3 regions of the Ruegeria sp. BI12 genome follow, and region 3 is predicted to be linked to each of the others. Evidence: riboswitches for the same ligand, from Rfam matches in the RefSeq annotation. Region 3 holds a riboswitch; each other region holds the start of a gene.
The links. Region 3 has a riboswitch for cobalamin ahead of ACR0AK_RS04410 (DUF1636 family protein). Riboswitches for the same ligand answer to the same signal wherever they lie in the genome.
Positions count from the first base shown of each region.

Region 1: it holds a riboswitch for cobalamin, as region 3 does, so the genes downstream of both, ACR0AK_RS15670 (DUF1636 family protein) here and ACR0AK_RS04410 (DUF1636 family protein) in region 3, are expected to answer to the same signal.
Region 2: it holds a riboswitch for cobalamin, as region 3 does, so the genes downstream of both, ACR0AK_RS00780 (hypothetical protein) here and ACR0AK_RS04410 (DUF1636 family protein) in region 3, are expected to answer to the same signal.

Region 1 covers NZ_JBQFSL010000002.1:525,054-532,651, forward strand. The annotation lists gene napA (nitrate reductase catalytic subunit NapA) at 1-2,046, opposite strand, end outside; gene ACR0AK_RS15645 (chaperone NapD) at 2,043-2,336, opposite strand; gene ACR0AK_RS15650 (ferredoxin-type protein NapF) at 2,333-2,848, opposite strand; gene ACR0AK_RS15655 (FecCD family ABC transporter permease) at 2,999-4,012, opposite strand; gene ACR0AK_RS15660 (ABC transporter substrate-binding protein) at 4,014-4,964, opposite strand; gene ACR0AK_RS15665 (ABC transporter ATP-binding protein) at 4,975-5,760, opposite strand; gene ACR0AK_RS15670 (DUF1636 family protein) at 5,757-6,113, opposite strand; cobalamin riboswitch at 6,215-6,421, opposite strand; gene ACR0AK_RS15675 (bifunctional enoyl-CoA hydratase/phosphate acetyltransferase) at 6,625-7,598, shown strand, end outside.
Region 2 covers NZ_JBQFSL010000001.1:146,299-153,896, forward strand. The annotation lists gene ACR0AK_RS00770 (DNA polymerase III subunit gamma/tau) at 1-183, opposite strand, end outside; gene ACR0AK_RS00775 (protein-tyrosine phosphatase family protein) at 386-838, shown strand; gene ACR0AK_RS00780 (hypothetical protein) at 846-1,253, opposite strand; cobalamin riboswitch at 1,338-1,557, opposite strand; gene ACR0AK_RS00785 (alpha/beta hydrolase family protein) at 1,702-2,559, shown strand; gene rsgA (ribosome small subunit-dependent GTPase A) at 2,568-3,596, opposite strand; RNA gene ffs (signal recognition particle sRNA small type) at 3,756-3,854, opposite strand; gene ACR0AK_RS00800 (bifunctional 2',3'-cyclic-nucleotide 2'-phosphodiesterase/3'-nucleotidase) at 3,894-5,756, opposite strand; gene nudC (NAD(+) diphosphatase) at 5,931-6,911, shown strand; gene ACR0AK_RS00810 (SRPBCC family protein) at 6,952-7,419, shown strand; gene ACR0AK_RS00815 (N-acetyltransferase family protein) at 7,446-7,598, shown strand, end outside.
Region 3 covers NZ_JBQFSL010000001.1:847,523-855,120, forward strand. The annotation lists gene cobN (cobaltochelatase subunit CobN) at 1-641, opposite strand, end outside; gene cobW (cobalamin biosynthesis protein CobW) at 645-1,700, opposite strand; gene ACR0AK_RS04410 (DUF1636 family protein) at 1,697-2,086, opposite strand; cobalamin riboswitch at 2,170-2,378, opposite strand; gene ACR0AK_RS04415 (hypothetical protein) at 2,553-2,762, opposite strand; tRNA gene ACR0AK_RS04420 (tRNA-Cys) at 2,894-2,967, opposite strand; gene ACR0AK_RS04425 (protein-L-isoaspartate O-methyltransferase family protein) at 3,195-3,848, shown strand; gene ACR0AK_RS04430 (TolC family outer membrane protein) at 3,944-5,362, shown strand; gene ACR0AK_RS04435 (hypothetical protein) at 5,437-6,201, shown strand; gene ACR0AK_RS04440 (cobyric acid synthase) at 6,205-7,598, opposite strand, start outside.

The DNA.
Region 1 (7,598 bases), on a different contig from region 3:
TTCGGGCACGTAGGGGTCGTACCCCTCGCGGAAGCGATAAAGCGTTTCCTTACCGTCAACGACGGGCCAGCGCATTCCGCGGGCCTCGTGATACATCTCGAACGGTGCAAGGTCGTGCGCATGGCCGCGTCCGAAATCGGCGTATTCTTCGAACAAACCTTTCTGAACGTAGAACCCAAAATGCTCGGCGTCGTCATTGTGGAAGCCCTCAGCCGTTTCAGACAACGGGAACTGGTCGACTTTGCCGTTGGCGTACAACACGTCGAACATGGTCTTGCCGCGATGTTCTGGCATCTTGGCCAGTAGTTCTTCGCCCCAGACTTCTTCGACGGTGAAGCGTTTGGAGAATTCCATCAACTGCCACAGGTCGGACTTGGCCTCACCCGGTGCCTGCACCTGTTGGCGCCAGAACTGGGTGCGACGTTCCGCGTTGCCATACGCGCCTTCTTTTTCGACCCACATGGCCGTGGGCAGGATCAGGTCGGCTGAAACTGCGGTCACCGTTGGATAGGGGTCAGAGACTGTTATGAAGTTCTCGGGGTTGCGGTAACCGGGATAGCCTTCTTCGTTGATGTTGGGCGCGGCCTGCATATTGTTGTTGCACTGAACCCAATACGCGTTCAGTTCGCCATCCTTCAGTTTGCGGTGCTGCAACACGGCGTGGAAGCCTGGCTTGGGCGGAATGGTGCCTTCAGGAATGTTCCAGGCAGTTTCGCAAATCTGGCGATGCTCATCATTCGCAACCACCATGTCTGCCGGCAAACGGTGGGCAAAGGTTCCAACCTCTCGCGCCGTGCCACAGGCCGAAGGTTGACCGGTCAGCGAGAAGGGTGAGTTGCCGGGTTCGGAAATTTTGCCGACCAACAGGTGCACGTTGTACATCAGCGAGTTCACCCAAGACCCGCGGGTATGCTGGTTGAAACCCATGGTCCAAAGGCTCATGACCTTGCGGGTCGGGTCGGCGTATTGCTGCGCGAGTTTCTCCAGCTTGTCCGCCGGAACACCTGACAGTTCAGAGGTGTATTCCAGGGTGTAGGGCGCAACCGCTTCGGCGTATTCTTCAAAGCTGATGCTTTCGAGCTTGCCCGAGTCCGGGTTTGCGGCGTCCTGCTGCAGCGGATTGGTCTCGCGCAAGCCATAACCGATGTCTGTGGCGGTCTTGGTGATGTTTACGTGATTTCTGACGAAATACTCGTTCACCGCGTTGTTCTGGATGATGTAGTTGGCAATATAGTTCAGGATTGCCAGATCGGTCTGAGGTTCAAACACGATGCCGTTGTCGGCCAGTTCGAACGAGCGATGTTCGAAGGTCGACAGCACGTGCACTTCGCAGCCCGGTTTGGTCAGGCGCGTATCTGTCAAGCGCGACCACAGGATCGGGTGCATCTCAGCCATGTTCGAGCCCCACAGAACGAAGGTATCCGCGTGCTCGAAGTCATCATAGCATCCCATCGGCTCATCAATGCCGAAGGTGCGCATAAAGCCAACAACGGCTGAGGCCATGCAATGCCGCGCATTAGGGTCGATGTTGTTCGACCGGAACCCGGCTTTCATAAGTTTGGAGGCCGCATAGCCTTCCCAAACCGTCCATTGACCGGATCCGAACATGCCAACGCTGGTTGGGCCTTTCTTGGCCAGCGCTTCTTTCCATTTCGCGGCCATGACATCGAAGGCTTCGTCCCAGCTGACGGGCTCGAACTCACCGTTCTTGTCGTATACGCCGTTGGTCTTGCGCAACAGAGGCGTGGTCAGGCGATCTTTGCCGTACATGATCTTGGACAGGAAGTAGCCCTTGATGCAATTCAGCCCTCGGTTCACAGGTGCGTCGGGGTCACCTTGTGTCGCGACCACACGGCCTTCTTTTGTGCCGACCAGAACTGAGCAGCCAGTGCCGCAGAACCGGCAGGCCGCTTTGTCCCAGCGGATATCCGGTACCCCGGCCTGAGCTTTGGCTTCACCCGCAGCCAGCGGGATACCAGCGGCAGAAGCCGTTGCTGCGGCCGCAGAGGCCTTTAGAAAAGTCCGGCGAGATTCAGAATGTGTCATGGCGTGGGCCTCCGGCTGGTGGTTGGGCTTGGGGCATCGGGCTGCGGATGGGCGTCCGCGAGATCCTCGAAATGGTGATAAGTCAGGGTCAATGAGATGACGCCTGGGATCTGGTGCAGATCCATGATGGTTTCGGATGCAAGGCGGGTTGGAGTGTCTTCGACGACAACAACAAATCGGCCATCTTCCGTTTCAGCGTGAATTTCGACGCCAGGTGTATTCTTCATCACCCGTGCGGCCGCATCGGTGTGATTAGGTGCGACGTGGGCAAGACAACCGCAGATGTTCATTGTTTGGCTTCCATTTGTGGTTGAGGTTGGCGTTCAAGCGCAATGGCATCGGCGGGGCATAAGCTTGGGCAAATCCCGCAGCCATTGCAGGTGTCAAAGTCCAGCGCAGGCTCTGCGCGCCCACCGGTCATCAGTTTGAAACGGATTGCGTTTTGCTCGCAGTTGTCCTGGCAGATGCGGCAACTGACGCCGTTCATTGATAAACAATTGTCCACTTTAAGCGCGGCGCGCCATGACCACTCAGCCAAACGGTCAATTTTTAATGCTTCGGTTGGGCAAACCTGAGCGCAATCGCCGCAAAACGTGCAGGGGTTGTCGGTGGGCTGGAACCGAGGATACCCGTCTGCTCCGACGGTGATTACGTCTTCGGGGCAGGTCTCTGCGCATTCACCGCACTTGCTGCACAAATCCATAAAGCACAGATCGACTGAGCCCGGAGGCCTGGCAACAGTGCCGTCCTCAGGTCTGATCTTAGCGCTTAGAAACGCGCGTCGGCTGGTCAGTTGTTGCATTGCATGCGACCTGGCTACACTCGATTCCTAAAATCGAGTGTATCGCATACCGCGATCCGTGGGAGCCTTTTTTGATTTAGGTCATTTTGACTATAAAATATTAGTCATTTAGGAAGCTTTAATTTTTCGTGCTAAAGCAATCTATTGTGATCACCGCCGCGGTCGGGCGGTCCGGATCAGCAGAAGAAAGACAAATACCGAGCCCAACGACGTCGTGACAATGCCAACCGGTAGCTCTTGCGGAGCAAGTAACAGACGGCTGAGGATGTCTGAGCCCGTCAGCAAAGCTGCGCCGACAATGGCGGCAGTTGGTACAAGCTGACTGTGCAATGGCCCGGCGATACCTCGTGCGATATGGGGAACCATCAAGCCGACAAACCCGATCACACCCGCCACGGACACAAAAACGGCGGTCGCAAGTGCTGCGACAAAAAACATCCGGAACCGCAAACCCTGAACAGGCACCCCCAAAGTGGTAGCGGTTAGATCACCGGTCAGCAGCGCATCAAGCCAGCGGCTGCGATACATCGCATAGGCCAGGATCAACACCAATCCGGCGCAGACAAGTGGGAATGTCTCCCACCTTGCGAGCCCCAAACCTCCAAGCATCCAGAAAATGACAGAATGGGCCGCACGGCTGTCGCCTGCAAAAATGAGGTAATTGGTAATCGCGGAAAACAGGAACGAAACCGCAAGCCCTGCAAGGATCAGTTTCTCGGGCGCGCTTGTGCGCAGGCCGTGAACAAGCGCCAGCACAATGCCTGATGCCACAAGCCCCCCAAAAAATGCCGCCAGCGGCAGGGTCCAAAAGCCCAGCACATCGCCAGTCACCGTGATGACGAAGACCGCCCCTGCTGCCGCTCCAGAGGACAGGCCGAACAGAAACGGGTCCGCCAGATCATTACGTGTGGTCGTTTGCAGGACAACACCGACGATGCCCAGCCCGGCCCCAATCACGGCCGCAAACAGCGCGCGCGGCAGCCGCAGGTCAAACACGATACGGTGGAGCGGGGACATCTCTCCGTCCACCACTCCAGTACCCAACAAAACGGCGGACAGTGCGTCCGAGGCCGGAATGGATGTGGTTCCGTAGATAGTCGAAATCAGCAAAAGGGCGGCCAGTACAGCCGCCCCCAGCAAGAGTGTCAGGCCAAGTCGGCCCATATCAGTTCAAGCCCGGGTGCATGGCCTTGGCCATTTTCGAAATGGCTTCGATATTTGCCGGGCCGGGGGTCAGTTCTTCGTAGCGCAGACCGATCCAGCGTTCGTTCTTGACCGCATCCGTCTGAGACATCACCGGGTGATCCTGCAAGAACTGGAATGTATCGGCGGCGCCATTTCCGGTCTGATAGTCCAGCAAAACCAGGAATTCGGGGTTCGAAGCGGCGACAGCCTCCCACGAGGAGCGCCCCCAGCTGGTGTCCATGTCGTGGGTGACGTTCTCGCCACCAGCGGCGGAAATCATCGCGTCAGGAATGGCGAACTTACCGGCCGTAAATGGTGCGTCGGCGGGGCCGTCCAGCAGGAAAACGCGGGGTTTGGGTAGGTCGGCGGTCTGCGCCTCGATTGCGGACAGTTCTTCTTGCCAGCCAGAAACCAGCTCTTCTGCCTTGTCTTCAACGTGCATGACTTTGCCCAGGCGAAGGACGTCGTTGAACAGCAGATCCATGCTGGCTTCGGGGCGTTCCTTGTCCAGATGCACGCAGCTTTCGGTCAGGATCATCGTTTTGATGCCGAAAGGCGCAAGCGTGTCCGGGGTCACGTCACCACCCGGCTTCATGCCATAGTACCAGCCCGCAAAGAAAAGGTCGGGTTCGACTGCGACCAGATTTTCAACTGTCGGATACTTGGGAGCAAGTTCCGGGATGTCGCCACGCAGAGTGTCAAACTCCGGGCTGGTTTTGTACCAGCCGGTGATACCGGTCAGACCAACGATCTTGTCCTGCAGGCCCAACGCAAAGGCCATATCGGTCATGTTCATATCGTGCACAACCAGCCGTTCGGGCTGAGTTTCGAACACTAAAGGTTCGCCGCAGTTGTCTACGGTGATCTCATGCGCCGCTGCGCTGCTTGCAACGCCGCTGATCAGTGCCGCGCACCAGAGTGTTTTCTTCATGTTGGGTTCCCTAATTTGAGATAGTGGTTCTTCGAATATCCAGTGCCGGGATCACACGGCCTTCGTGTTGAAAGCTCAGGTAATCGACACCAAACGTTTCACGGACCCTTTCGGGTGTCAGCACCTCGTGCACCGGCCCGAAACCAGTAAGGCGCGTGGACTTCATTAAAGCGACGTGAGTGGCGAATTCCGGTATCATGACCAGGTCATGGACAATCATGACCACCGTTATGCCAAGCTCTGCCACCAGCGATAGCATCCGTCCCTTGGCGTCAGGGTCCAGGTGGTTCGTCGGTTCATCCAGAAACAACAGGGAAGGGTTTTGGGCCAACGCCCGCGCAATATGCGCACGCTGACGTTCCCCTCCCGACAATACTGCCATCCGTTTGTCGGCGAGCGCGTCCAGACTGGTCAGGTTCAGGATGCGATCCAGTTCCAAAGAATGGTCTGCGGCAGATCGATCAGCATGGATCGGGATTTGTCCAAGGGCCACATAGTCGCGCAGAAACAAGCGCCCGTCAGGAGACTCCTGCTGGCTGACCACGGCAATCATTCGGGCTCGGTCCATAGCCGAAAGCTGTCGAAGGCTGCGTCCCTTTACCAGAACGTCCCCCAGCACGATCTCTTCGGCACCGCACAATAGATTCAGCAACGTTGTCTTGCCCGCGCCGTTAGGGCCGGCAATTGCCAGAATAGCCCCCTCATCCAAATCGAAATTGACGTCTTTGAGCAAAACGTCGCCGTTCAGGGCGTAATACTCCAGCGCGCGCGCCTCCAGAAAGGTCCCGCAAGTCATGCGCTGGCCTCCAGCTTGAGCGGCGGAAGGCGCGATAGGGTTTTTTCAAGAAGGGCGGGGGGGCGATTTGTTGCGTCGGTCCAGCCGTCGTCGCTGTTGTGGTACTGATGCGCAAATTCGACCAATGCGTCCACATCCTGATCCGATTGTATATCACCGAATAGGTACTGCGCCTTGTCTAATGCTTGAAACCCGACCGTCGTGGGTCGGCTGCAACCGGCCATGCAGGAGACATTACGGATGCCAAAGCTGGTTGGAAGCTTGGCTTCCAGCGCATCTCGCAGTGAAGCTGCCCGGTCAGAGCCTTCGCAGGTTTCGCAAATCAGAAGAAAATGATCAGGATTGTTCGGCATGGCCCACTCCGCTTGTGGCCAAGCGCGAACAGAAGGTGCCAGTAATGTCATCACGTCCAGGACGTGTCATAGAGCCTCCTTCCAGGACGCCCCGCCCCGGGTTGGTTGAATATTGGATGGTAGGTCTCCTGACTTGCGGGTCGTAGCTTGGCCATCCTTCCCGACCTATTAGGGTCAGTGGATAATTGGCGTCGCTCACCGCTTACAGTTGCGGGGGCAGTCACGGACTTGGTGCCGGTTGGCAACCTCACCGTATTCCCTTTTCATCCCTCGGCGAACCAGAGGGAACCATCAGGGCTGATGCTTGCCCGAGTTCCGATTTTGGGTCAAGCGATAATCCGCACCTCCCCGCGCGACTTTGCTGCCATTTTGCCATTTGTCTTTCGGCGACATACCGACTACGCTGCGTCGCAGAAATGACAGCAACAAGATGGGCGGATCTCGCCTCGAAAGGCCCAGAATCCAAACGCTTGGAACGACGAAAGCGCATTCGAACACAAAACCGGACGAGATGAAAATTCAGGAAAACCGAACTTATTCTCAACTGAAAGTGGGCGACAAAGCACAGGTTACCCGATTGTGCACCGTGGACGATTTGTACGCGTTTGCGTCGGCCTCGGGCGACCACAACCCTTTGCATTTGGCGGCCTATGACGGAGACGGAGATGGGCAGCCAGAGGCTGTCGCGCCCGCGTTGTGGCCAGCGGGTTTGGTGGCTGCGGTTATCGGGAACATCTTGCCGGGGGCTGGTACGCAAACACGTCGGGCAGATCTGAGTTTTCATGCGGCGGTTTTGGCAGGTCAAGAACTGACGGCCTTTGTTTCCATAATCGAAAAGCGCGAAGATGGCGACGTGACGTGCTCGACCGAGGTGCGCCGGGTCAACGACAATGCATTGATCCTGAGCGGTACGGTACAGGTCACGCCACCGCCACGGCATTTGACATTCGATTCGGTTGAGGTCCCGGGGCTAATCGTTCAGCGGCACCGGCACTTTGATGCCCTGTTAGAAAAGGCCCGGCCACTGGATCCAATGCCGACGGCTGTCGTCGCCCCAGAAGAGCCGAAATCGCTGGGCGGGGCGTTGCTTGCGGCTAAAAACAGCATCATCACTCCGATTTTGGTGGGCGATCCGGTTAAAATTACCGCCGCAGCTGCCCAGCTTGAGGCTGACGTGTCCGGAATAGAGATCATTGAAGCGCAGCACCACGATGCGGCGGCGCATCACGCAGTCGGTCTGGTCGTTGAAGGCAAGGCCCGGATGTTGATGAAGGGTCACTTACATACAGATGTCCTGCTGCGCGCCGTTTTGCGCCGCGAAAAGGGGCTGAGGACCGGGCGACGCCTTTCGCATGTGTTCGTTATGGACGTGCCCGGCATGTCCCGGCCCATTATGGTAACCGATGCAGCTGTAAACATTGCGCCGGATCTCGAAACCAAGGCCGACATTGTTCAGAACGCAATCCATCTGGCGCATTCCATCGG
Region 2 (7,598 bases), 700 kb from region 3:
TGCCGTGGTGGTTTTACCTGTACCGCGAATACCAGTCATGATGAAGGCTTGCGCGATCCGGTCCGCCTCGAACGCGTTTTTCAGCGTGCGCACCATTGCGTCCTGTCCAACCAGATCTGCAAAGGTTTCGGGGCGGTACTTGCGGGCAAGAACCTGATAGGCGGGGCTGGGCGTTTCGGTCATGTCTGCTCTGTCGGATTCGTGTCAGAAACGCAGCGTAGAGACCCGCGCCGCTCGCGTCCACAGCAGGCTTTGAGTAATTTCGGTTTGGACTGCTTCTGCAGTCAGTTTACACCGGCACTCATGGTCGGGCGGGCCGAAGACAAAAGGAGCGCGAGCGTTGGCAAAATTTGCAATATACCCGCTATGCGTTGGTTCGGGCATCTTGGCATTGTCCCCACTGCCGGGTGGCGACGGCGGATATGCGGAGGATTTGACGGTGATATACGACTGGAACCCCAATCTGGTTGTATCCATGACCACTGAGGCCGAGATGCAGCGGCTGGGTGCAGAGGGCTTGGGTCAGGATGTTCAAAGCAAGTCCGCGATCTGGATGCATCTTCCTATCGAGGATTTTGGTACGCCTCCATCGAAAGTCGAAGCTCTTTGGCCGAAGGTAAGCGCAACCGCGCGACAAATACTGTCCGACGGGGGACGTGTGCTGGTGCATTGCCGGGGCGGCTGTGGTCGATCGGGGATGGTCGTGCTGAGGCTTATGATAGAAAGCGGCGAAGACGCAAACCAGGCATTAGACCGGTTGCGCTTGGCCCGACCATGCGCGGTGGAAACGGATCAACAAATGGCCTGGGCCATGAAGCAGGCCCAGGGCAACCGGTGAATCAAAATCAGGCTGTTGCCTGCTGCACAATGTGCTGTGACGCCCGCGGCGCAAGAGCCGATGCCTCGAGCATTGCGCAAGGCAAAGTGGTCAATACACCTGTTGGCAGCGTGGCGAATTCAGTGCTGAACATCATATCGGCGTAATCGTCCAACATATCTGCCGAGTCGTCTGCGTTCGCGCCGCAATAGACCCTGATCCGGGACGGGCTGGCGCGAAACCGAGCCGTGCAGCCCTCGCCGCAATGGGTCAGTTCGCTGGAACCGTCCACCTCGAATGTGCTCGTTGTTACCGGTTGTGCTGTTGATATTGCGTCAGTCAGAGCCCGCGCCATTCGTGCCAATGCCGGACAGGTCTTACCCGTTTTCTGGCAAAGCGTGGCAGTGAACTCATGGGTCGTTGTCTTCCAGATCATAATGCGCCCTCCGCGCGGTAGGCGGGGGACGTGGAACAGGTATTTCAGTCAACTGAAGACCTGCCCGGACACCCCGCCCGAGTTTCGGTTTTTTCTTTGATGGCAGGTCTCCTGACTTGCGGGTCATCGCTTTGCCGACCTTCCCAGTCTTTCGACCAGTGGTGTTTCGGCATTGCTCACCGCTTACAGTTGCGGGGGCAGTCGCGGCCTTGGTCCGCTCCGGCATCGCCGGGTTGGACCGCACCGTGTTCCCTTTTCATCCCGTCCCAATATAAGGACGAGAACCATCACGTAATCGCTAGCGGGTGTGGGTGGCTTGAGTCAAGCGGGCTGTTTCCCGTCGTTCAAAAGGACGCATGGTCACTTTGAAAATCTGTTGACTTTATCCGGGCAAAAGCGCCGATATGCCATATGTGAACCGAATAGTTCAGATGCATGCGAGGACGCCATGTTGGACAACACTCCGGCCGTATTGACCGAGGATTTTGCGTTTCCTGCCGGGAAGTCTGATCTTTCCGCGCGGTTGTACATGCCCGCGTATGCGCCAGACGTGGCGGTTGTGATCCACGGAGCAACTGGCGTTCCGCGCGACTATTATCAGCATTTTGCACAGTGGCTGGCGGCGGAACACGGCATGGCTTGCCTGACCTATGACTATCGAGACTTTGGTCACTCGCGGCGTGGGCATCTGCGCGATTCGCGGGCCACGATGGCCGACTGGGCGCTGATCGACATGCCTGCAGCGCGGGCTGAAATGCGACGCAGATTTCCGGCCGCTCAGCAGTGGAGCATTGGCCACTCGGTCGGCGGAATGCTGGGACCAATTCAGCCGGATATCGACCAGATCGACAGGATGATTTGTGTCTGCTCTGGGCTGGTGACGCTATCCGACCACCCCTGGCCTTACCGCGCGCTGGCGACAATGTTCTGGTACGGCCACCCGCCATTACTGGTAAAGGTGCTGGGATACCTGCCGGGCAAGGCGCTTGGGTTCGGCTCGGACCTTCCCGCAGACGTCTATTGGCAATGGCGCAAATGGTGCACCAATGCGCTGAACTACGTGCCAGATATCGGCAAAACCCTTCCAGATGCCCGTTGGGCCGCGTCGGAAACACCCGTCGATCTTTTCACAATGGATGATGATCAGGTGGTGCCTCCGAACGCGGTATGGCGCTTGGCCGATCTTTACGGTCCCAAAGCGTGCCGGCATCAACTGTCGCCGAAGGACTTTGGATTGGCCGAGGTCGGCCACATCGGTGCATTTGCGCGCCGAAATGCAGCCATCTGGCCCCGGTTGATCGCCTAGTCTGGCACCTACAGCCTTTTGCGGGACTTCTTGTCCTGCATCACCGACCGTACCATTTTGCCAAAGGCTTTATCGCGCGCGCGAGACTGTGCAACTGTTTCCGAGTTCCGTTCATCCTCTCGCCGCAGCTTTCGCCAACGCTCCAACCGCTCGGCGTCCAGTGACCCGTTGGCAATCGCGTCTTGAACGGCGCATCCCGGTTCGGCCTGATGCTTACAATCGGAAAAGCGGCAGGTTTCAGTCAGGTCAAGAATGTCGGAAAAAACCTCATCGACACCATCCTGCGCGTCTAGCAACCGCAAGGCGCGCATACCGGGTGTGTCGACCAGCCATCCGCCGTTCTGCATTGGATGCAATGCGCGCGCAGTTGTGGTGTGTCGCCCGCGCGCGTCATCCTCGCGGATGCCGGAGGTTGCCTGAGCCAAACCGGTCATAGCGTTGGCCAATGTTGTTTTGCCAACACCGGATGAACCAACCAATGCAGCGGTCTGCCCCGCCGTGCACCAGGACAGGACTTGCTGCACGTCCGACGGTTCGTGCGCATTGACAGCCAGCACAGTCAAAAACGGAGCCAGCGCTTCAGCAGGCTTGGAATACTCGATTGGATCGGCGCAGGTGTCGGCCTTGGTCAGGATGACGACCGGGTAACAGCCGGCTTGATGAGCCAAAGCCAAGTATCGTTCCAGTCGGGCCAGGTTGAAGTCAGCATTGCAGGAACTGACGATGAACAGCACATCCACATTAGCGGCAATCAACTGAGCCTCGGCCCCGGTTCCGGCGGCGCGGCGTTTCAAAAGGCTTCGACGGTCCAGCAGGTACTGAACGCGGTTTTGATCATCCGCCAGCACCCAGTCACCAACGGCAAAGTCGCCTGTCGGTCGGTTCGGGCTCAGCAGCGGGGCTTCCCCACTGTCATTTGCGCCGATTAGGCGGTCGCGGTGAACTTCTGTGATGCGAAAGGGAACGCATGAAGGATTGGCCGCGTGTTGAGCGGCAAAGTGTGAGGACCATCCCAGGTCCGAAAGCGTAGAAGACATTGGTCTGCCTGTGTTCAGATACAGCGAGCCGACTGGATGGCGGTCGCGCATCCATCGGTGATGTGTTCAGGCAGGTTCGAGAATGGGTCTCAGGAACGGTCTGCCTGAAGGGTTTTCGCTACAATCATAAAAGCCCTCCTGTGGCTACCTGTCTGAGTAAAGTGAGAGGTTGGACATCGACCCAAGCGGGGCTCGTTGTGGCTGCTTCCTTCCGGACCTGACCAGGTTGGCGAGGCGCTCGCCCGCGCCAACCTCTCGAATTTCGATATAGGGAAGGCACGCGGAAATGACAACCCGTCACAGTGAGAGTTGAACGTGCAGAAACCCTTCGGCGTCTGTTCCGGCCAGCTTTGGGTGGAACTCGGCAATCTCTGCGATGTGAAACCGTGCTTTTGGGCCGGTCTTTAACAGGGCAGACGAACCAGGCATAGGTTTAAAGCTGAAAGGACAGGGACCCTGGCCCAACGATTCTGAAGGTTGCGCACCAGACAGATGGTCCTTCAACGCGCGTTGGATCGGCAGGGCCGGAACGTTGATGGGTTCGGCGTCGTCGATGAACGGAAAATGCCCGCCACCGCTGGCCCGATAGTTGTTTAATGCAACGACAAAACGCTGTTCTGCCGCCACTGCGCATCCGTCAAAACGAATGTCCGAGACGCGCCAGCTTTCTGGATTCTCAATTCCTCCGCTCGCGTTGAACCGCGGTGGTATGCTCAGGTCGATCACGTAGCTTAGCCCGAACAGCACGTCGAAATTGTGCCCGGCCCTGTCAGGATTGACCAATTCGTTTTGCGCGCCCGGCTTTATCTGATTGAAGACCCCTGCCGACATTTCAAGCCAATCCCTGATGTGCTCTCCTGTTAGCTCCACCGCGCGAAGTTCGTTTGGAAATATGTTCAGGTCGGCCACGTGCCGCATCCGCATCACGCCTGCCGGAATATCTGTATAAAACCGAGACCCGGAGCGACCACCGAATTTCGAAGGCGCAACAGCGGACAGCAAGGGTAAAGCTTCTTGCGGTGTTCCCTTGAGCTTTCGGCGCACCGCCGAAGCTTGCGCTGCAGCCACGATTGCAAGCCCGTGATCCTTGGCGCAAAAGCTGAAATAGCTGTGCAGGTGCTGATCCGTGCGCCCAATCGGTTCCTCGGCCCGTTTGCGCGTGGTGGAATGCGCATCTGAAAACAGCGCCACCAGCGACGGGTCTTCGGGGGGCGGTTTGGAACCGGATATTGGGCGCAACTCAGAACGTTGCGCAGCGACCGACCAGCCCATTTCCTGCGTGGAGGTCAGTTTCAGATCAATTACACCAAGGTATGATCCGGCAGATCCCGCCATGACTACAGGTGTTCCATGTACCATCCCGCTAGTTGCATCGACATGTTCCAACCCAGCATGAGATTTCCCAGGCAAGGTCAAGTGCGTATGCCCGGCAATGATGGCGTCGATACCCTCAATAGCGGCAAGCGGGATGATCGCATTTTCCAGATTGGGCGCGGGGTCGGCAGACCCCAGCCCGGTATGGGCAAGCGCGACGATCACGTCGCAGCCGCAGGACATAAGCTTGGACACCATTTCCTGTGCGCAGGGCAAGATGTCATCTATCCAGACATCTTGGTCCAGCCGATGAGATTCCCATTTCCGAGTCTGCGGCGGCACGACCGAAAAGATGCCAACCGTTATTGAATCTTGGTGCCCCTCGATCTCAATTTGGCGAGTTAGAACCGCCTGCTTCTTCCAGGTGGTGTTGTCGCCCAGCCGATGAACATTGCTGCAAACCACCGGGCAGGGCGCCTGCGAAAGGATGCGGTCCAGAACTTTTCTGTCGAACCCGAAATCGTGATTGCCCAACCCGATCGCATCATATTCCAGCAATCCAAAGGCCTGCATCAGCACATGCGGCTCATCCAATTGGTTGGCGGCCAGATCCCCAATCGGTGTTCCTTGCAGCGAATCGCCATTATCAAAAAGCAAAATGATTGCGCCTTCCGCCTGCGCTTCCGCCCGCGCTTCCCGGATCAGGCTTGCGGTTCGAGTCAGGCCTATCGTGGGTTCAGGGGCATCAGAGTAGTAATCAAAACTCCTCAGGTTCATGTGAAGATCCGTAGTGGCCAGAATCCGGACCCGCACGGTCTGCGAAGGCAGAGGAAGGGAAGTTTTCAAATTTCTACTTTTGGCAGTTTTATCTTAGTCATTTTCAACAAAAAGGTTAATCAACCCGAAATGCAAGGAATAGCTGCGCCCATTCGAAGCCGGTCCATGATTTTGGACGTGAATTACCGTTGCAACCGCTTGGCCGACATGGCAGCCCTGTGCGGACAAGCCTAAGGATAACTTATGAAAAATGCAGAATATGTGACGTTTGGTGGCTCGGGGCTGGATCGCGCGGCGCATATTCGTGGTGATGCAGAGGCGGTCGCACGCGCGCGGACCCATCCGGATGCAAAATGCCTGCTGCTATGGCACGGCAAGGTTTTGGTCCAGGGTGATGCGCTGGATCGGCTGGGGTTGATCGCAATGTCGCACAATCTGGTCGAAAGCGGGCCAGGGGGGGCTGTCGAGCAGCCCGTTTTTCTTGGGTTGACAGACGACTCGCCGGTGTTTGCGTCTGATATTTCGGGCTGGACGGCTGACGGGCTGGACGTGTCCGGTGTCGGGGCTTTTATCGACAAAACAGAGCAACAGCACCCCGATTTGCCAGGCGGCTTTGTCTTTGCCGAACTGCGCCGGATCATGACACGTTTGTCAGCGCGCGACGCCGAATTGGCTGCCACGGCCAAGGCGGTGATCGGCTGGCACGAAACGCATCGGTTTTGCGCCCGGTGCGGTGCAGCCAGCGAACTGGTACAGGCCGGATGGCAACGCAGTTGTCCGTCATGCGGCGGACAGCATTTTCCGCGCACCGATCCGGTTGTCATCATGTTGATTACCCATGGCGATTCCGTTCTGATGGGGCGTTCGCCGGGCTGGCCGGAAGGGATGTATTCGTTGCTGGCTGGGTTTGTTGAGCCGGGTGAAACGCTTGAGGCCGCAGTCCGGCGGGAAGTGATGGAAGAAGCCGGGGTGCCCGTGGGTGGGGTCAGTTACCTGTCCAGCCAACCCTGGCCGTTTCCGGCTTCGTTGATGTTCGGCTGCGCCGGTGTGGCGCTGTCGCGAAATATCACCATCGACCCGGTTGAAATCGAAGATGCAATGTGGGTTACCAAATCCGAGATGATGCAGGCCTTTGCGGGTGAACATCCCGTTTTGCTGCCCGCCCGCAAGGGTGCGATTGCGCACTTTCTTTTGCAAAACTGGCTTGCGGATACGTTGGACTGACAAAATACTGAGCTGAAAAGCGAGAGAACCCCGAACCACAATGCAGTTTACAGTGCGCGAAGATATCGAAGCTCCCATCAACTCGGTGTTCGAAATGGTGGCCGATTTTGACCGTTTCGAACGGATCGCAATGCGGCGAGGGATCGACGTGCGGCGGATGTCGGGCGACATGGGCGTTGTTCCGGGCACCAGTTGGGAGACGGAATTCAGGCTGCGCGGAAAGCCGCGTCAGATTTCCGTACAAATGGCCGAGTGCGACCCGCCTTCGCTGATGCGGTTCGAAGCCACAAGCAAGGGGATGAATGGGATCACCACGGTCGAGTTTTTGGCGCTTTCCCAACGCCGTACACGTCTGAGCGTTGATATGTCCCTTTCGGCCAAATCCCTGCCTGCACGGCTACTTTTGCAATCGCTCAGGCTTGGGCAATCCAGATTTCGGCGGCAGTTTCAGATGCGTCTGACCGAGTTCGCACGGGAAATGGAACAACGCCATATTCATGGTGGCTGACGGCCCGTAGTTGTGAAGGAAGCGAGATGGATAGCATAACAATCCGCGAGGCGGTTTTGACGGATGCTCAGGGTATCTCGGATGTGTTGCAAGACATCGCAGCGTCAGGAAAGCGCAATAAACGCTGCGACGTTGATTTCGCCCGGGAGCATTATGTGGCCGATCCGGATCGAATAAGG
Region 3 (7,598 bases):
GATGTCAGATAAGCACGATAGAAGGTCACCAGAATACGCTTTGGGTCGCTCGTGAACGCTGTTTCGACCGAGATTACGCCACGATCCGGGCACCACGCGCCGCACTCTGGCAAGGTCTTTGCGCCCATCACCGGCCCGGCATAAAGCCCCGCCGCAAGCGCCATTTGTGCCAAAGCCGCTTGCGCCGCGACTTCGCCGCCGGTGTCACATAGATGTGCAAGCCGCCGCAAAGTCGAGACGGGTAGGGTGGAGTAATCATCCAGCCGCGTATCCTCGCGCCCGTCAGCAGGCAACACAGCCAGTGCGATGCCTTTGGATTGTGCCAGCGCCAGAACTTGCTGCAACCCGTAGGACCAATACGGCACGCCGCCGATCAAACGGATCAGGATGCCCTTCGCACCCTCCAACGTCTGTTCAACATAGGTGTCAACTGACAAGGGGTGTTTTAGTGCCGTCAGGTTGGCCAGCCGCATCGTCGGCATTCGCCCTTCGGCCCCACCACCGCGATGCCAGCCTGCCGCGAAAGCGCCAAGGTCGCTGTCCGAAAAGGACAGCACCACCAAATCCGCCGGACTCTGGCCCAGATCGGTCGGGGTCTCGGTTTCCTCGAGCCCGTGGCTTTCGCGGAAGACGACGTGCATGGCTTACTCGGCGGCCTCGGTCACACCCACGAGGATCTCGTGGATTTCAGCCTCTTTGATGTCGTCATGCTCAGCGATCACCACCAGACGCGAGCGGCGCTCTTCGCCAGATTCCCAAGGGCGGTCGTATTGATGGCGAACGCGGGCGCCAACAGCCTGAACCAACAGACGCATCGGCTTGCCTTGAACCGCGGCATAGCCCTTGACGCGCAGGATGTTCAGCTCATTGGCCAGACGTTCGATATTGGCGACCAGTTGGGCCGGGTCTGTCTGTTCCGGCAGCTCGATGATGATGCTTTCGAAATCGTCATGTTCGTGATCATGGTGACCATCGTGATGGCTTGGCCGCGCGTCCATGTCATCCTCGGCGGCTGCCTCAAGACCCAGCACAACGCGCACGTCAACGGCACCTTCGGCGACTTCGACGACGGGCAGCGGGCGTGGAGCCTCGGCTGCGATCACTTCTTTGGCCTTCGCCACACCGTCCGGGCCGGCTAGGTCAGGCTTGGTCAGCAGGATGATGTCGGCGCACGAAATCTGATCCTCGAACACCTCGGACAGGGGCGTTTCGTGGTCGATCGAGTCGTCCGCCAGGCGCTGGGCGTCCACGGCTTCGACATTCGGAGCAAAGCGTCCTGCAGCCACGGCTTCGGCATCTGCCAGAGCGATCACACCATCAACGGTGATCTTGGAGCGGATATCAGGCCAGTCGAATGCCTTCAGCAGCGGCTTGGGCAGCGCGAGGCCGGAGGTTTCGATCAGAATGTGATCGGGGCGCGGCTCCAGCGCCATAAGCGCTTCGATGGTCGGGATGAAATCATCCGCCACGGTGCAGCAGATGCAGCCATTGGCCAGTTCCATGATGTTCTCCGCCGGGCAATCGGGGATGGCGCAGGATTTCAGGATGTCGCCATCCACGCCAACGTCACCGAATTCGTTGACGACCACGGCCAGGCGTTTGCCCTGCGGGTTCTGCATCAAGTGCTTGACCAGCGTGGTCTTGCCCGAGCCCAGAAAGCCGGTGATCACGGTGACGGGAAGTTTTTCGAGATTGCTCATTTCAGGGCTCCAATCGGGGGAATGCGGGCCGCACAGTTTTTGCGGAAATGTTCGGGGCGCTCACGCCATTTCACCAGACCGTCTTCGGCGGCCAGATATTTGGTGACGCCTTCAACGATGGTTTCAACGTGGTCGGACTCGTCGAGGTTTTCATAAACGAACGTCCAGCGGGACGGGCCACCACGTAAAACGATCGAACATCCCTGATCACAGTTCGACAGGCATTCCACCGGCTTCAGGTCCACGCCGTCAGGCAAGCCAGCCTGTTCCAGAGCTTTGTGCAGCAAAGTACCGGGTCGCTTGGCGTCATCTTCGATGGGCAGCCCGCGACGGCATGTCGTGCAGACCAGTAATTCGACTGGTGTGGTCTCGGTCACGTCTCTCATCCCCCTCATCCTTTATACGGGGGACGGGGTTTCATGCGGGCCACGTGTGCGACATGGACCCGACACCGGAACACCCCGCCCGGTTTCAACTTCGGGTGCTGGCAGGTCTCCCGGCTTGCGGATGTCAGAGGCGGTCTCTGTCGGATGTCCCGCCTTCCCGGCCTATTGGGCCAGTGGCTTTGGGCACCCTCTCCGGTCACGGTCGCGGGGGCGGCTGCGCTTGGCGATGACATCGCTGGCACATTCCCTTTTCATCCATCCGAGGATGGACACCAACGCCTGCGACATGCGGCACGGGCAGGGGGCTTGTCAAGCATGAGAGGTGGGTGAAAACCCTTCACGTCAGAAAAGCGACGTGCCGATGTCAGTCAGCGGCATCCGAGACAAGCCGATCATGCAGACAAGATCAAAACCGCTCCGCCGCCGCAGATGATTGAGCGTCTTAGCGCCCGACAATCAAGTCGGTTTAGTTCACGAATGGAATCGCGGGACCTGCAATCGCAACAATCGCATTTTGTGCCAGCATCTGAGCGATAACTGCGGCAGGCGCATAGGAACGCAACGGAGGCAAAGCGTGACCTTCAACGCCCGACGCACAGTGCGTCATGTCCAGTCTGTGCGCGTTCACAAGCGTCGATCTGGCATGGTTGGCAGCCTCCTCAAGCCGCTTCGGCATGCCGTCCCAGACTTCCCCAGACTTCAATGCTGAAATAAACGTGGTTCCGGAGTCCAAGAGGCAACTGGTACCCAACTGTAAACGCCTGAAATTTCGGAGGCAAAGCACAGGGTGCCATACGAGGAAGAAAATGGAGGCGAGTACCGGAATCGAACCGGTGTACACGGATTTGCAATCCGCTGCGTCACCACTCCGCCAACTCGCCTTTTCAAGTAAAATCAAATACTTGTCGTGGTGTGACAGGCGTTTTAGCAGCTTTCGACAGTAGCGTCCAGAGGGGGAAACGCAATTTTCGGAGCAGGGTGCAAACTTGGCCTTTGGTTGCGACGTTGTATCCTGTGAAGATTAGTAAATTTCCGTGCCTGGGCCGTTGCCGGTTTTTCAAGGATGTGGCAGAACTCGATCACCCAAGGGAACAAAACGAGCGATCCAATGACAGATTTCGCAGCCCGTCGCCGGACAATGGTCGATACGCAGATACGTCCTTCTGATGTCACGAAATTTCCCATCATCGACGCGATGCTGACCGTCAAGCGTGAAAACTTCGTGCCGGATTCACAGCGCGAGGCGGCTTATGTCGAGGGATTGATCGAACTGGGCGACGGACGCTGCATGTTAGAGCCGCGGACATTGGCCAAGATGTTGGACATTTTGAACATCTCCAACGACGAGTCAGTTTTGGATATTGCCCCGGCTCTGGGATATTCGACCGCCGTTGCTGCGCGTATGGCACAATTGGTTGTCGCCGTGGAAGAGGACGAAAGCCTTGCGGCCGAATCTCAGTCCATCCTGATGGAAGCGGACGCGGACAATGCGATTGTGCATGTCGGTCCACTAGAGCAAGGCGCCCCCGAACATGGGCCCTACGACGTGATCGTAATCCAGGGTGGTGTGGAACAGGTTCCGGATGCGTTGATTGCGCAGCTCAAGGATCACGGGCGTATTGCCTGCCTTTTCGTCGAAGGCGCGTTGGGGACCGTCCGTATCGGCCACAAATCCGGAGATCGCGTGACCTGGCGCGACGCGTTTAACGCCAATGCACCGATTTTACAGGCATTTTCCACGAACCGTGTATTTTCGCTATAGTTTAATGGCGGATTGCTCTGCTGCCTTGATTAGTTGAACACAAACGCGCAAACTGTCGGCAGAGCAGCGTAATTTTGATTTGAGAGGATTTCGTTATGAGTTCTATGGCGGGAGGAAAGCTGGTCAAGGCGCTGGCGCTGACTGCGGGGGTCGCACTTAGCTTTGTACCGGGACGGGCCGTTTGGGCCGACAATATAACTGACGCATTCATTGGCGCGTACAATACCAGCGGTCTGCTGGAGCAAAACCGAGCCTTGTTGCGTGCAGCAGACGAAGACGTGGCAATCGCGTTGTCTGCGCTTCGACCGATCATCAACTGGACGGTTTCAATTAGCAGCAACTACAATCGTCGCAACATCAGCGATGTGGTGACAAGAACCGACCCGAACAACTTCTTTACTGGGTTGACGCTCGGCCAACTGCTCTACGATGGCGGGGCTTCTGTACTGGGCAAGCAGTCGGCGCAAGAAACGGTGCTATCCACCCGACAGACCCTTGTTGACATCGAGCAACAGGTTCTGTTCCGCGGCGCAAATGCCTATCTCGAAGTTCTCCTGCAGGAAGAAACCGTGCAGATTCGCCTGAACAACGTCGATGTATCGGCCGAGGAATTGCGAGCATCGCAGGACCGGTTCGATGTGGGCGAAGTTACGCGTACTGACGTCGCGCTGTCACAAGCTCAGCTTGCCAGTTCGCAAGCCGATCTGGCGGTTGCGCGCGGTAACCTCGACACGGCGCAGGCGGAATATGTGAATGCAGTCGGCAAATCGCCCGGACGAACAGCAGGTCAACCGAGCCTGCCAAATCTGCCAAGCTCGGAAGCGCAGGCCGTAAGTCTGGCGCAGCGTAACCACCCGGCAATTCTTTCGGCGCAGCACCAGGTGCGCGCTTTCGACCTGATCGTCGCGCAGCAGCGCGCCAATCTGGGTCCGAACGTTAGCCTGAACGCATTCGCCGGTATTACTGAGACCTACGACAACGATGACAACATCGAAGACGGCTCGGTTTCGCTGGACTTCAGTCAACCGATCTATGCCGGTGGTCGCCTAGCCGCAAGCGTACGCCGCGCCATGGCAACACGGGATGCGTCACGCGCCAACCTGTTGAATGTGCAGAAGGATATCACTCAGGGTGTGACAGATGCTTACGCTCGTTTCCAGGCCGCATCAGCAAGTTTGCGGGCGTCGACCGAACGGGTTCGTGCATCGCAAGTGGCGTTTGATGGTATCCGCGAAGAAGCTACTTTGGGCGCCCGGACCACGCTGGATGTTCTGAACGCACAGCAAGACCTTCTGGACGCGCAACTGGCCGAGGTTGCATCGCGGATTGAGCGGTCCCGCGCTGCATATCAGCTGTTGCAGGCGCAGGGTTTGTTAACCGCCGAACGTTTGGGACTTGCGGTACAGATCTATGATCCGACGCTGTACTACAATCTGGTCAAAAAAGCGCCGGCTCAGGTCAGCAGACAAAGCAAGGACCTGGATCGGGTTCTCAAAGCGTTGCGCCGCGACTAGGGCCCAATACTACCTGTTGTGACGCCCGGTTTGTTTGGCTACACTCAATCCTGAGGATAGAGCGGTAGAGAACAATGACGGATAAAGTCGTGAACGGCAGAGTAGAGGACGTGTTGTCCTCGATCAAACGGCTGGTCGGTGAAAGAGGTGAGCAAACCTCGGAACCCACGCCTTCAATCGCCCGCAAACCCGGGCGATTGGTGCTTACCAATGCATTGCGAGTCGGCGGAACGTCCAGCATTCAGGACGGCCCTGAGAATGAGGTCGACGTTAAAGAAGGCTATACGGCGGATGCGTCGGTCAAGCCCATGCTTTTGCGCGCGTGTGACATCGTAAATCGTGAAGATCCCGCCAACAAAGAACAGGTTTCCCCAGAGCCGCCCAAAGACGCGACCAACAGCCTGAGTGCAAAGATTGAAGCGCTTGAGGCGGCGATTGCACGCACTGAGGACCAGTGGGAACCGGACGGTGACAGCGAAGACGAGTATTCCGGTACTCCGGCGAAAGCCCTTGAATTCAGCGCGCGGAAGGAATTCGCAGAAACCGAAGAGAAGAAGGCCGAGCCCTCTAAGGCTGAAGTGAAAGAGGCTGTGGCCACGACCAAGGCAACGTTTGTTCGGGACCCCGAGGTAAAAACTGCTGCACCAGTTCCTCCTGCCAAAGCGGCAGAGGAAGAAACTGGGGTAGCTGGCTTAGATGAAGACGCCCTGCGCAAAATGATCGCCGAGGTCGTCCGTGAAGAATTGCAGGGTGTTTTGGGTGAACGCATCACCCGTAACGTCCGCAAGATGGTCCGGCGCGAAATATACAAAGCCCTAGCCGAGCAGAACGTCGAATAACGCTCAGACAGTGCGTGGCGTCTCGGCAAGCGCCAGTAGACGGTCCAGATCCATAGTCTTTTCAAGATGATCTGCCAGCGCGTCCAGCGTCTCATCGACCCCGTCTTCATAGGACAGGTCCGAAGTCACGCCCAACTGTGACAGGTAAGAGGCGCGGAATGCGTCCGAACTGAAGATACCATGCAGGTAACTGCCGCGAATTCGACCGGTGCCATTAGCAGCGCCTTCTGACCGCCCCTCTACCTCTAGCCAAGCGCGTGCACAATCGGGGCCTTCGGTGCGGCCCATGTGAATTTCATAGCCCGACACCGGCTCTCCTCCGTTAAGGGCGCGGGCTGAGGTGAGTTTCACCTGTTTTTTCCCGGCCATCACAGTTTCAACATCCAGAAGGCCCAACCCTTCGACGGTGCCTGGTCGGCCGTCGACGCCATCCGGGTCAGCGATTGTCTTGCCCAGCATCTGATAGCCGCCGCACAAGCCCAGAACGTAACCACCTCGTCGGACGTGGGCATATAGGTCGACATCCCAGCCCTGGGCCCGGAAATAGGCCAGATCCCCGATCGTGGATTTGCTGCCGGGCAGCAACACCAAATCGGCATCGCCGGGCAGGGCGTGTCCTGCCGGGACGATCTCGACCGAGACGCCGGGTTCGGCAGACAGCGGATCAAGATCGTCGAAATTGGCCATGCGTTCCAATTGCGGCACGACCACTTTGCAGGCGCCGCCAGCGTGGGACCTTATATCCATCATATCCTCGGCCGGGAGCTTCCACGCATCATGGAACCATGGAACAACGCCCAAACATGGCCATCCGGTACGCGCGGCGATATCATCGCGACCTTCGTCGAAAAGAGAGACGTCGCCCTTAAATCGATTGACCGCAAAACCCCGGATCATTTCAAGATCACTTACGTCGAGAACTGCCTGGGTGCCTACGATCTGGGCAATGACGCCCCCGCGGTGAATGTCCCCCACCAGAACAACGGGCACGCCGGCGGCGCGCGCAAATCCCATGTTGGCGATGTCACCCTTGCGTAAATTGGTCTCGGCCGGGCTGCCCGCACCTTCGATCAGAACCAGGTCGGCATCGCTGCACAGTCGGTCAAAGCTTTCAAGTGCAGCACCCAGCAGTTTGGATTTGTCTTTGCGGTAATCCCCTGCTTTCATTGTGCCCGCGCGCTGACCCTGTACGATAATCTGAGCGCCAGTGTCAGTTTCCGGTTTAAGCAGGATCGGATTCATGTCCGTATGCGGCGCGCGTCGCGCGGCCCATGCCTGCAGAGCCTGAGCGCGCCCAATCTCACCGCCGTTTTCGGTGACAGCGGCGTTATTCGACATGTTCTGTGGTTTGAACGGTGCAACGCGCAAGCCGCGCCGGGTAAAAGCCCGCGCCAGAC